DNA from 2 places in the Acidovorax sp. FW305-C-20-28 genome. Region 1 is predicted to be linked to the other one. Evidence: predicted binding sites of a transcription regulator. Region 1 holds the regulator's gene; the other holds the start of a gene.
The links. Region 1 encodes LexA, which represses DNA repair genes until DNA is damaged. Its sites were predicted from a motif close to ACTGTATNNNNATACAGT; they were not measured.

Region 1 (5,240 bases):
CGTGGGCAGCACGGCGCGCGCCAGCAAGGCCTTGCCATCGACCGGGGCCGTCTGCGCCGGCACGGCCCGCTGTGCCAGATTGGGCGGCAAGGCCAGGGCGGCGGGCAACTCCAGTTCCAGCTCGGCATGCGGGTTCTGCCAACGCACCTTGCGCACCGTGCCTTCCAGATAGATAGGCCGGTCGGCGTCGAAGCTGCTCCAGCCGTGGTGGGCATGGGCTGCAAGAGGCACCAAAGGCAAGGCAAAGCCAGCGAGAACCAACTGACGACGTCGTACGGACATGGAACTTCTCCTTTGCAAAAAGCGGTCTCCGCCCCCACCCCACCCACAGCCCTCGACCTATGCAACTGGCACAGACCCAATCAGCGCCACCGTGGAACTGGCTTTGCCAGGCCACCGGTGGCGTCCCCCTGAGGGGGAAGGCGCGAAGCGACTCAGGGGGCTACAAGTACGCTATCCAGCGACCACAAGCCACGACGGCCAGCCAGATGAGGGTGGACAGCAGCATCTGCGCCCGCGCCAGGCCATCGAGCCGCGCGAGTGAACCGCGCCCATGAAACCACGCCGCGTTGCAGGCGGCAAGCATCAACAACAGCATCTTGAGGGTGAATGCCCGGTTGGACAGCAGCTCCTGCGGCTGGGTGGCAAACATCACCAGGCCCGACAGGGCTGCCAGGCCAAAGCCGCACAGCGCCAGCGAGAGGCTCAGGCGCGCCAGATCGCGGGGCGCAATGGTCGCGCCCCAGCCAAACACCCGCAGCTCGAGCAGCACCAGATTGCCCAGCAGCAGTGCAATGCCCACGATGTGCACCACCTCCAGCGCCGGGTAGGCCCATACGTGGGAGCGAAGGGCAGTGAACATGGTGGGTTGTCAGCCCAGCAGATCAAGCACCAGGCTCACGCGGGCCTTGGCAGGCGACAGGCCGGGCATGGCGGCCAGGCCATCGCCGGCTGTGGGCAGCAACTGGCCTTCGCTGCAACGCGTGGAACGCACCACGCGCACCCCCACGGCCTGGGCACGCAGCAGCGCTGCCTCCAGTGCATGGTGGATGGTGCCATTGCCCGTGCAGGCCACCACCAGGCCCCGCACGCCCTCGCGCACCAGCGCATCCACGGCACGGCCGCTGGCACCCGCGTGGCTGACCACCAGCTCCACCCAGGGCCAGGGTGTATCGGCAGGCACTGCCGTGAGGGCACCCGCACCCTTGGCGCCAGCAGACTGCGGCCAGGCCTGCACCAGCCGGGCCGCGCCCTCTTCCACCCAGCCCAGCGGCCCGGCGTCGCCGGAACTGAAGGGGTCGACCCGGTAGGGGTGCACCTTTTGCACGCGCTGGGCACCATGGATGGTGCCGGCCGCCACGACGACCACGCCCTGCGCACCCTGCGTGGTGGCCACGGCCACGGCATCGAGCAGGTTCTGCGGGCCATCGGGCACCAGCGCCGTCGCCGGCCGCATGGCGCAGGTCAGCACCACGGGCTTCCTGGCATCCAGCACGGAATGCAGGAACCAAGCCGTCTCTTCGATGGTGTCGGTGCCATGGGTGATGACGATGCCGCGAACGGCCGGGTCGTCCAGGCATTCGGCGCAGCGCTGCGCCAGCGCACGCCATACGCCGTGCTCCATGTCCTTGCTGTCGATCTGGGCCACCTGCTCGACCACGAAGGGCCCGCCGGCCAAGGCCTCCAGCCCCGGAACCGCGGCCAGCAGCTCGCCCACCCCCACCTGTGCGGCTGTGTAGCCGATGTTGTCCCCCGCCTGCGCAGCGGTGCCGGCAATGGTGCCGCCCGTACCCAGAACCACAATTTTTTGCGCACTCACTTGCATACTCCGAAAAACTGGTGAAAAATACAGTTACTGGATTAAAAGACAGTCATTTGCCACTGTACCGGCACCCACTGGAAACCACCATGCTCGACAACCCCAAGCTCACGGCCCGCCAGCAACAGATTCTGGACCTGATCCAGACCGCCATTGCGCGTACCGGCGCCCCACCCACCCGCGCCGAGATCGCGACCGAGCTGGGCTTCAAATCCGCCAATGCGGCAGAAGAGCATCTGCAGGCCCTGGCCCGCAAAGGGGTGATCGAACTGGTCAGCGGCACCTCGCGCGGCATCCGCCTGCGTGGCGACACGGTGCGCTCCATCAATGCAGCGCGCGGCACCCAGTTCAGCCTGCCCATTCCCGGCCTGTCGCAGCTGGTGCTGCCCCTGATCGGCCGGGTCGCCGCAGGTTCGCCCATTCTCGCGCAGGAGCATGTCGATCAGACCTACAGCCTGGAAAACAACCTGTTCCAGCACAAGCCCGATTACCTGCTCAAGGTGCGTGGCATGTCCATGCGCGATGCCGGCATCATGGACGGCGACCTGCTGGCCGTGCAGTCCACGCGCGAGGCGCGCAATGGCCAGATCATCGTGGCCCGCCTGGGCGACGACGTCACCGTCAAGCGCCTGCGCCGCACGGCCACCGGCATCGAGCTGCTGCCCGAGAACCCCGACTACCCCGTGATCACCGTGCAGCCCGGCGAAACCTTCGAGATCGAGGGCCTGGCGGTCGGCCTGATTCGCAACACCATGCTCATGTAATCGCCGTTGCGCCGCCCAGGTGGCGGGCGTTTGGCGGGCGGGGTGCCGGTTTTCGGCGCCGCCGCTGGTCAGCCCTGGGCTGCGCACTTGTCTTCGCAATCCTGCCTGTGTTCACCACCGACCTTCGGAGTCTTCACATGCGAATTGCTTCCCTGACCCTCTCGGCCTTCTCCCACCCACTGCACGCACTGGCACGCTGGCTGCAGCCCGCCATACGTGGCGGGTACGACCACGGCGCCACGGTACGGCCTGCACGCACCTGCAAGGTGCCAGTGCCCGCCCACGCAGCGCCCGCATGCCCCGCTGCGGCCCGCATGCCGCGCGACGAGGCCATGCAGACTGCAGCAGGAGCACGTGGCCTGCAGCACGGCACCACCCCAGGCACCGACGCTGCGCACGGCCACACCCAGGCACCCCATGTGGTGCGCGTGCTGCGCACGGCGGCCTCGGGCGCCGATGCCGGCCGCCTCGTGATCTCTGGCCGCATGGCCGACGTCTGCGCAGAGCTCGACCGCATGGCCGCGCGCGAGGCGCTGCAGCACTGAGTGCACGGCCACGCGTGCCCCTCAGCGCGTGCGGCACCGGACCTTCCGACGCCCCTGCTCCGCCCGCCTGGGGTTGGCCGCGAGGGCTGCACCAAGCCCTTTTGACCCCGTTCTGCGCCGCCAGGGCCCGGGCATTCACGCAGCGTTGCAAATGCAGCACGCCCGACGGGGCTTGGGACGCAAAGACTGCGGCGCGCCAAGGCACAATGTCGGGATGAACATCGTGATCCTCGACGACTACCAGGATGCAGTGCGCAAGCTCCATTGCGCCAGCCGGCTTGACGCCTACACCGCTAAGGTCTACACCAACACCGTCAAGGGCCTGGGACAGTTGTCGGTGCGGCTCAAGGATGCCGACATCATCGTGCTGGTGCGCGAACGCACCCAGATCACGCGCCAGCTCGTCGAGAAACTCCCCCGCCTCAAGCTCATCGCCCAGACCGGCAAGGTGGGCAACCACGTGGATGTGGCCGCCTGCACCGAGCGCGGCATCGCCGTGGCCGAGGGGGTAGGCTCACCCGTGGCACCGGCCGAGCTGACCTGGGCCCTGGTGATGGCGGCCACGCGCCGGCTGCCGCAGTACATCTCCAACCTCAAACACGGGGCCTGGCAGCAATCCGGGCTCAAGGCCGCATCCATGCCCTCCAATTTCGGGCTGGGCTCGGTGCTGCGCGGCAAGACGCTGGGCATCTGGGGCTATGGCCGCATCGGCCAGCTGGTGGCCGGCTATGGCAAGGCCTTCGGCATGAACGTGCGCGTCTGGGGCCGCGAGGCCTCGCGCGCGCAAGCCCTGACCGATGGCTACCAGGCCGCCAGCACGCGCGAGGAGTTCTTCTCGCAGTGCGACGTGATCTCGGTGCACCTGCGCCTGAACGACGAGACGCGCGGCATCATCTCGCTCGAAGACCTGTCGTGCATGAAGCCCACCTCGCTGTTCGTGAACACCTCGCGCGCCGAGCTGGTGGAGCCCGATGCCCTGATCGCGGCACTGAACCGCGGCCGACCCGGCATGGCCGCTGTGGACGTGTTCGAGAGCGAGCCCATCCTGCAGGGCCATGCCCTCTTGCGGCTGGAAAACTGCATCTGCACGCCGCACATCGGCTATGTGGAGCAGGACAGCTACGAGCTCTACTTTGGTGCGGCCTTCGACAATGTGGTGAACTTCATCAAGGGCACGCCGACCAACATCGTGAACCCCGGTTCGCTGCAGGTGCGGCGCTAGCAAGCAATCACGAGCGCCGCAACACGGCGGTCACCAACAAAAAAGGCTTCCCGAAGGAAGCCTTTTTTGTTTCTGAAGGGCACCACCCGAAGGCAGCGCACCCGCACGGATTGCATTCAGCCGGATAACTAGGCGGGGAGCCGCAGACAGTGCTGTAGCACGGCAAGGCTCCCCAACGACGTTAGCCGGTTGAAGGCAAGCCGTGATTTAGTTCAGAGGGGTCTTCTTGCCGTCCTTGTAGTTGTACAAGGTGATGGCTGGGTTCTTCATTTCGCCGTTGGGTTCGAAGGCGATCGTGGAGGTCACGCCCTTGAAGTTGGCCTTCAGCAGCTCGGGGGTGTAGACCTTGGGGTCGACCGAGTTGGCACGCTTCATGGCGTCCACGATCAGGAACGTGGCGTCGTAGGTGTAGGGGCTGTACACCTGGAACTGGTTGGGGTACTTGGCGTCGTACTTGGCCTTCCAGGCCGTGCCGCCAGGCATCTTGGCCAGCGATGCGCCGCCTTCGGCACAGATCACGTTGGCCAGGGTCTTGGCGCCGGCAGCCAGCTTGGCGATTTCGGCCGTGCAGATGCCGTCACCACCGAAGTACTTCACGTTGCCCATGCCCAGCTGTTCCATCTGGCGCAGCATCGGGCCGCCTTGGGGGTCCATGCCGCCGTAGAAGATGGCGTCAGGGTTCTTGGCCTTGATGGCGGTCAGGATGGCCATGAAGTCCGTGGCCTTGTCGGTCGTGAACTGCTCGTCCACCACCTTCATGCCCTTGGCGGCAGCGGTCTTCTTGAACACGTCGGCAACGCCTTGGCCGTAAGCCGTACGGTCGTCGATGATGGCGACCGACTTGAGCTTCAGGGTGTCCACGGCGTAGGCAGCCAGGCCAGCGCCCAGGG
Region 2 (5,240 bases), on a different contig from region 1:
CGGTGGGCAACTTCGAGCAGGGCATGCTGGTGCAGCTGCCCCTGCACCTGGACCTGCTGCCCGGCGCCCCCAAGGCCAGCGATCTGCACGATGCCCTGGCAGCCCATTACGCCAAGAGCAATACGCCCGAGCAGTGGGTCAGCGTGCTGCCCGCCACGGCCGACGGCAAGCTCGACGCCCTGGCGCTCAACAACACCAACAAGCTCGAGCTGCGCGTGTTCGCCAACGAGACCTACCGCCACGCCGTGCTGGTGGCGCGCCTCGATAACCTGGGCAAGGGCGCCAGCGGCGCTGCAGTGCAGAACCTCAAGCTGATGCTGGGGATCTAACCCTCATCCTCTTGCACGCCGCGCACCACGCGGCGCACCACCTCGCTGGAAAAACCGCGCGCCATCAGAAAGCGCACCTGCTTCGCGCGGCCCTGCGGGTCCCCGGCCGGCTCGCCGAAGCGGCGGCGCCACACCTCGCGGGCGCGGGCCAGTTCCGTGTCCTGCAGCTGCGCCAGGGCCTGCTGCACGGCTTCGCCACCCACGCCCTTGGCCTGCAGTTCCTGGCCGATGCGAGCCGCGCCCATGCGGCCCGCACGCTGGTGCACGACCGAAGCCACCACGCGTTCCTCGTTGATGAAATCCCGGGCCTGGAGCTCGTTCAGCACGGCATCGAGGTCCTCGCCCTCCTGCACATGCGGGCGCAGCTTGCGCAGCAGCTCGGCACGCGAATGCTCGCGCTGGGCCAGCAGCCGCAGCGCGCGGCCTTTCAGGGAAAGGGTGTCAAAGCCCATGGGTCTGGTGGTCAGGCAATGGTCCAATGCAGAGCGGCCATTGCCGCAACACTGCGCAATGGCCGCCAAGGTGTACGCGGTGGCGCCCAATGCGCCGCCGTATCACTCGTCCGAATCGTCTGCCGCGGCAGCCGCTGGCAGCCCGTCGGGCAGCAGCGCAATGCCCAGCCCTTCGCGCACCTTGTTCTCGATCTCGCGGGCGAGGTCGGGGTTCTCGCGCAGGAACTCGCGCGCATTGTCACGGCCCTGGCCGATCTTCTCGCCGTTGTAGGCATACCAGGCGCCCGACTTCTCGACGATCTTGGCCGTCACGCCCATGTCGATGATCTCGCCCTCGCGGCTGATGCCCTCACCGAACAGGATGTCGAACTCGGCCGTCTTGAAGGGCGGGCTCACCTTGTTCTTGACCACCTTGACCTTGGTCTCGTTGCCGATGGCGTCGTCGCCCTTCTTGATGGTGCCGGTGCGGCGGATGTCCAGGCGCACCGAGGCGTAGAACTTGAGCGCATTGCCGCCCGTCGTGGTTTCGGGGCTGCCGAACATCACGCCGATCTTCATGCGGATCTGGTTGATGAAGATGACCGTGCAATTGGTCTTCTTGATCGTGGCCGTGAGCTTGCGCAGTGCCTGGCTCATCAGGCGGGCCTGCAGGCCGGGCAGGGCATCGCCCATCTCGCCTTCGATTTCGGCCTTGGGCGTGAGCGCAGCCACCGAGTCGATGACGATCAGATCCACGGCGCCCGAGCGCACCAGGCTGTCCACGATTTCCAGGGCCTGCTCGCCGGTGTCGGGCTGGCTGATCAGCATGTCGGACAGCTGCACGCCGAGCTTCTGGGCGTACTGCACATCCAGCGCATGCTCGGCGTCCACGAAGGCGCAGGTGCCGCCCAGCTTCTGCATCTCGGCGATCACCTGCAGGGTCAGCGTGGTCTTGCCCGAAGATTCCGGGCCATAGATCTCGACCACGCGGCCGCGTGGCAGGCCGCCCACGCCCAGTGCGATGTCCAGGCCCAGCGAGCCGGTGGAGACCACCTGGATGTCCTCGATGGCCTCGCCTTCGCCCAGGCGCATGATGGTGCCCTTGCCGAACTGCTTCTCGATCTGGGCCAGCGCGGCCGCCAGGGCCTTGGCCTTTTCGGTATTGACGGGAAGAGCGGGGTTGGTGCCTTTGACTGCGACGTCCATGGAAAACTCCTTGAAAAACAACGGGTTGGATGCTTGCCCTTGGTCTGCAATTAACTACAGACTGGATGCTTGAACAGTAGTTTATGCGAGGCATTGCACGGCAGCAATCCACTATTTAGTCAGTTTGCCTGACAATATCGGATGCCTGATTTTCCGCCTCCAATCACCGCGCCAGACAGCGAGGACGGCTGGCGCCAGACCCACCTCGGACGCCTGCTCGGCCACGCCATGCGCCGCTTCGACGCGCGCGTGCTGCAGCTCATGGCGCACGATGTGGAGGTGCCCCTGGCCCTGTCCAACCTGGCCGCGCGCGACCAGGTGAGTGCCGCCCATGTGCACATCACGCGCCACCTGGCGCTGCAGGGCGACCGCCTGACCGACCTGGCCCGGCGCGCCGGCATGACCAAGCAGGCCATGGCCACCCTGGTCGACCAGTGCGAGGCCTGGGGCCTGGTCACGCGCGAGGCCGACCCGCTCGATGCCCGCGCACGGCGCGTGTGCTTCACGCCCACCGGCCTGGCCTGGCTGCAGGCCTTTCGCGACGCCGTGGCGCAGGCCGAAGCGGAGTTCCGCGACGAGGTGGGCAAGGACGTGGCCACCGTGGTGGCGATCGGGCTCGAGGCCTACGCTGGCGGGGACACCCAGGCCCCGCCGTGGCGCTGAGCCCCGTTCAGTGGGCGGTGGCTGGCACCTGGGCCCGCGCTGCCGCCCCCAGCCGGTCGGCATCGACGCCCATGGCGCGCAGCGTGCGCGCGGCCATGCCCTGGGACATGGCGGCCACCGCCACCACCACATGGGCGCCCAGCAGCGGGCCGCCCTGGTCCTTGCGTGTGTGCGCCAACGCCTGCACCAGCTCCTGCCCCGAAGGCTGGGCGCGGTAGACCCCCGGGGCAGGGGGCGCCAGGGCCGGCGCCGACGGCAACCCCACATCGCCCAGCCCCAGGCCCTGCAGGGCATCGCGGTACTGCTGCTCGATGGCGCCGCGCACCGCCGCCGGATCGGCACCGATGCTCTCGAAGGCCCGGCGGGCCGAGCCCTCGGGCAGGTCGATGGCCGCGAGCAGGAAGTGCTCGGCGCCCGGGGCCGACTGGCCACCGGCGCGGGCATGGGCCTCGGCCTGCGTGCACAGGCGGCTCAGGGTGCGCATGCTCTGGAAACGGTGCTGCAACTGGCGGAACATGGCAAGGCTCCTTCTTTCTTCACTCATGGTTTCGGGACATGCGGCGACAGCCGCTTGTGCGCGGCCTGCTTGCTCACCCCCAGGGCCTGCGCGATATCGGCCCAGGACCAGCCCTGCGCCAGCGCAGCCGCCACGGCGTTCGCCTCCAGCCGGTCGGCCACCAGGCGCAGAGCCACCACGGCGGCGAGCGCCGCCTCGGGGTCGTCGGGCGAAGGAAGGGGCGGAGGGACTTGCATGCCGTCAACTGTAGTTGACGATTCCACTGCCGTCAACCCTTGTTGACGACCAGCACCTCAAGGCGCCGGCTGGGAGTGGGCCGCCGGCTCTGCACAGGCCAGCAGCCAGGCGCGGAAGACCTGCAGGGTCTGCAACTGGTTGCGCCCTTCGGGGTAGCAAAACCAGTAACCCATGTCGCTCTGATAACCGCAGCCGGGCAGGGGTTCGCGCACCAGGCCGCTGGCGATCTCGTCCTGCACCAGGCAGCGCGGCACCAGCGCCAGGCCCATGCCGGCCATCACGGCGCGGATCATGGACTGGAACTGGTCGAACTGCGGGCCGGCCAGCGGGTTGAGCCCCTGCACGCCGTGCGTTTCGCTCCAGCGCAGCCAGGCCTCGGGCACCGTGACATGGCGCAGCAGGCTGTGCCGCGCCACGTCGCGCGGGTGCTCGATGCGCCAGTCCGCCACGCGGGCGCGCGGCGCAATCAGCGCCACGTCCTGCCCCGTGAGGTAGTGGGCGTGCGCGCCGGGCCAATGGCCATCGCCGAAGAGGATGGCGCAGTCCAGTTCGGGGCGCTCGAAGTTGTAGCTGTGCACATAGGGCACGAAATGCAGCGTGACCTGGGGGTGCTGCTGCTGGAACTGCGGCAGCCGCGGGATCAGCCACTTGGCCGCAAAGGTCGGCAGGCTCGACAGGTGCAGCGCACCGCCACCGTCGTCGCTGGTGATGAGCTCCAGCGTGGCCGCCTCCAGCTGGGCGAGCACGGCCCGCACGGCCTTCTCGTAGCGCTCGCCGGCCGGGGTCAGCGCCAGGCGCTTGCGGCTGCGCTCGAACAGCGGCACGCCCACCCACCCCTCCAGCTCCTTGACCTGCTTGCTCACCGCGCTCTGCGTCAGGTGCAAGGCCTCGGCCGCGCGCGAGACCCCGCCGAACCGGGTCACGGTGGAAAACGCACGCAGCAGGTGCAGGGGCGGGGACAGGCGGCGCAGAGAGGACATGCTAAGTTCTCAAATCATTCCATATTGGAATGTTATCAGGCACATCCATTGCTTGGAAGATCAGCACCGAATCCCTTAACCTCCAGTCTTCTTCTACGGAAACACCCCATGAAACGCCGTCACCTGCTCACCACCCTGGCTGCCGCATCTTTCGTTCCTGGAATATCCTTTGCGCAGGACGCCAAGCCCCTGCGCATCGTCGTGCCCTTCCCGCCCGGCGGTGCCACCGACATCACCGTGCGTGCGCTGCAGGAATCGCTGGTGCGCATCCTCAAGCAGCCCGTGGTGTTGGACAACCGCGCCGGCGCGGGTGGCTCCATCGGCATGGCCGAGGTGGCACGCGCCCCGGCCGATGGCCTGACGCTGGGCGTGGCCACGCTCTCCACCCATGGCGTGAACCCCGCCGTGTACAGCAAGCTGCCCTACAACCCGATCAAGGACTTCGTGGGCGTGACCGAGATCGTCAAGGCGCCCGGCGTGGTCGTGGTGAACCCCACGGCACTGCCGGTCAAGGACTTCGCCGACCTCGTCAAGCACCTCAAGGCCAACCCCGGCCGCGTGTCCTTCGCAACGCCCGGCAACGGCACCATCGGCCACATGTGGGGCGAGCTGTTCAAGAGCAGCACGGGCACCTCCATGGTGCACATCCCCTACCGTGGTGCGGGCCCGGCCATCAACGACGTGCTGGCCGGCCAGGTAGCGGTGTATTTCGACCAGGTGGCCTCCTCGCTGCCGCACATCAAGGCCGGCAAGCTCAAGGCACTGGCGGTCTCGTGGCCAGGCCGGCTGGACGTGCTGCCCGAGGTCCCCACCTATGCCCAACTGGGTTTCGCCAACAACAACGACCCCTCCTGGTTCGGTCTGGTCGCCCCGGCCG

Region 2: the regulator LexA is predicted to act here: its motif matches at 2,027-2,044, upstream of recA (recombinase RecA).

What each region holds. Positions count from the first base shown of each region.
Region 1 covers NZ_JBYSYM010000003.1:39,807-45,046, reverse strand. Annotated here, with positions in the region: gene AC3WOH_RS05280 (DUF6152 family protein) at 1-282, opposite strand, end outside; gene AC3WOH_RS05275 (hypothetical protein) at 443-862, opposite strand; gene AC3WOH_RS05270 (asparaginase) at 872-1,825, opposite strand; gene lexA (transcriptional repressor LexA) at 1,909-2,583, shown strand; gene AC3WOH_RS05260 (hypothetical protein) at 2,721-3,128, shown strand; gene AC3WOH_RS05255 (D-2-hydroxyacid dehydrogenase family protein) at 3,343-4,350, shown strand; gene AC3WOH_RS05250 (branched-chain amino acid ABC transporter substrate-binding protein) at 4,558-5,240, opposite strand, start outside.
Region 2 covers NZ_JBYSYM010000001.1:469,634-474,873, reverse strand. Annotated here, with positions in the region: gene argC (N-acetyl-gamma-glutamyl-phosphate reductase) at 1-329, shown strand, start outside; gene recX (recombination regulator RecX) at 326-781, opposite strand; gene recA (recombinase RecA) at 884-1,966, opposite strand; gene AC3WOH_RS02225 (MarR family winged helix-turn-helix transcriptional regulator) at 2,108-2,629, shown strand; gene AC3WOH_RS02220 (Clp protease N-terminal domain-containing protein) at 2,637-3,146, opposite strand; gene AC3WOH_RS02215 (helix-turn-helix domain-containing protein) at 3,170-3,382, opposite strand; gene AC3WOH_RS02210 (LysR substrate-binding domain-containing protein) at 3,440-4,363, opposite strand; gene AC3WOH_RS02205 (tripartite tricarboxylate transporter substrate binding protein BugE) at 4,472-5,240, shown strand, end outside.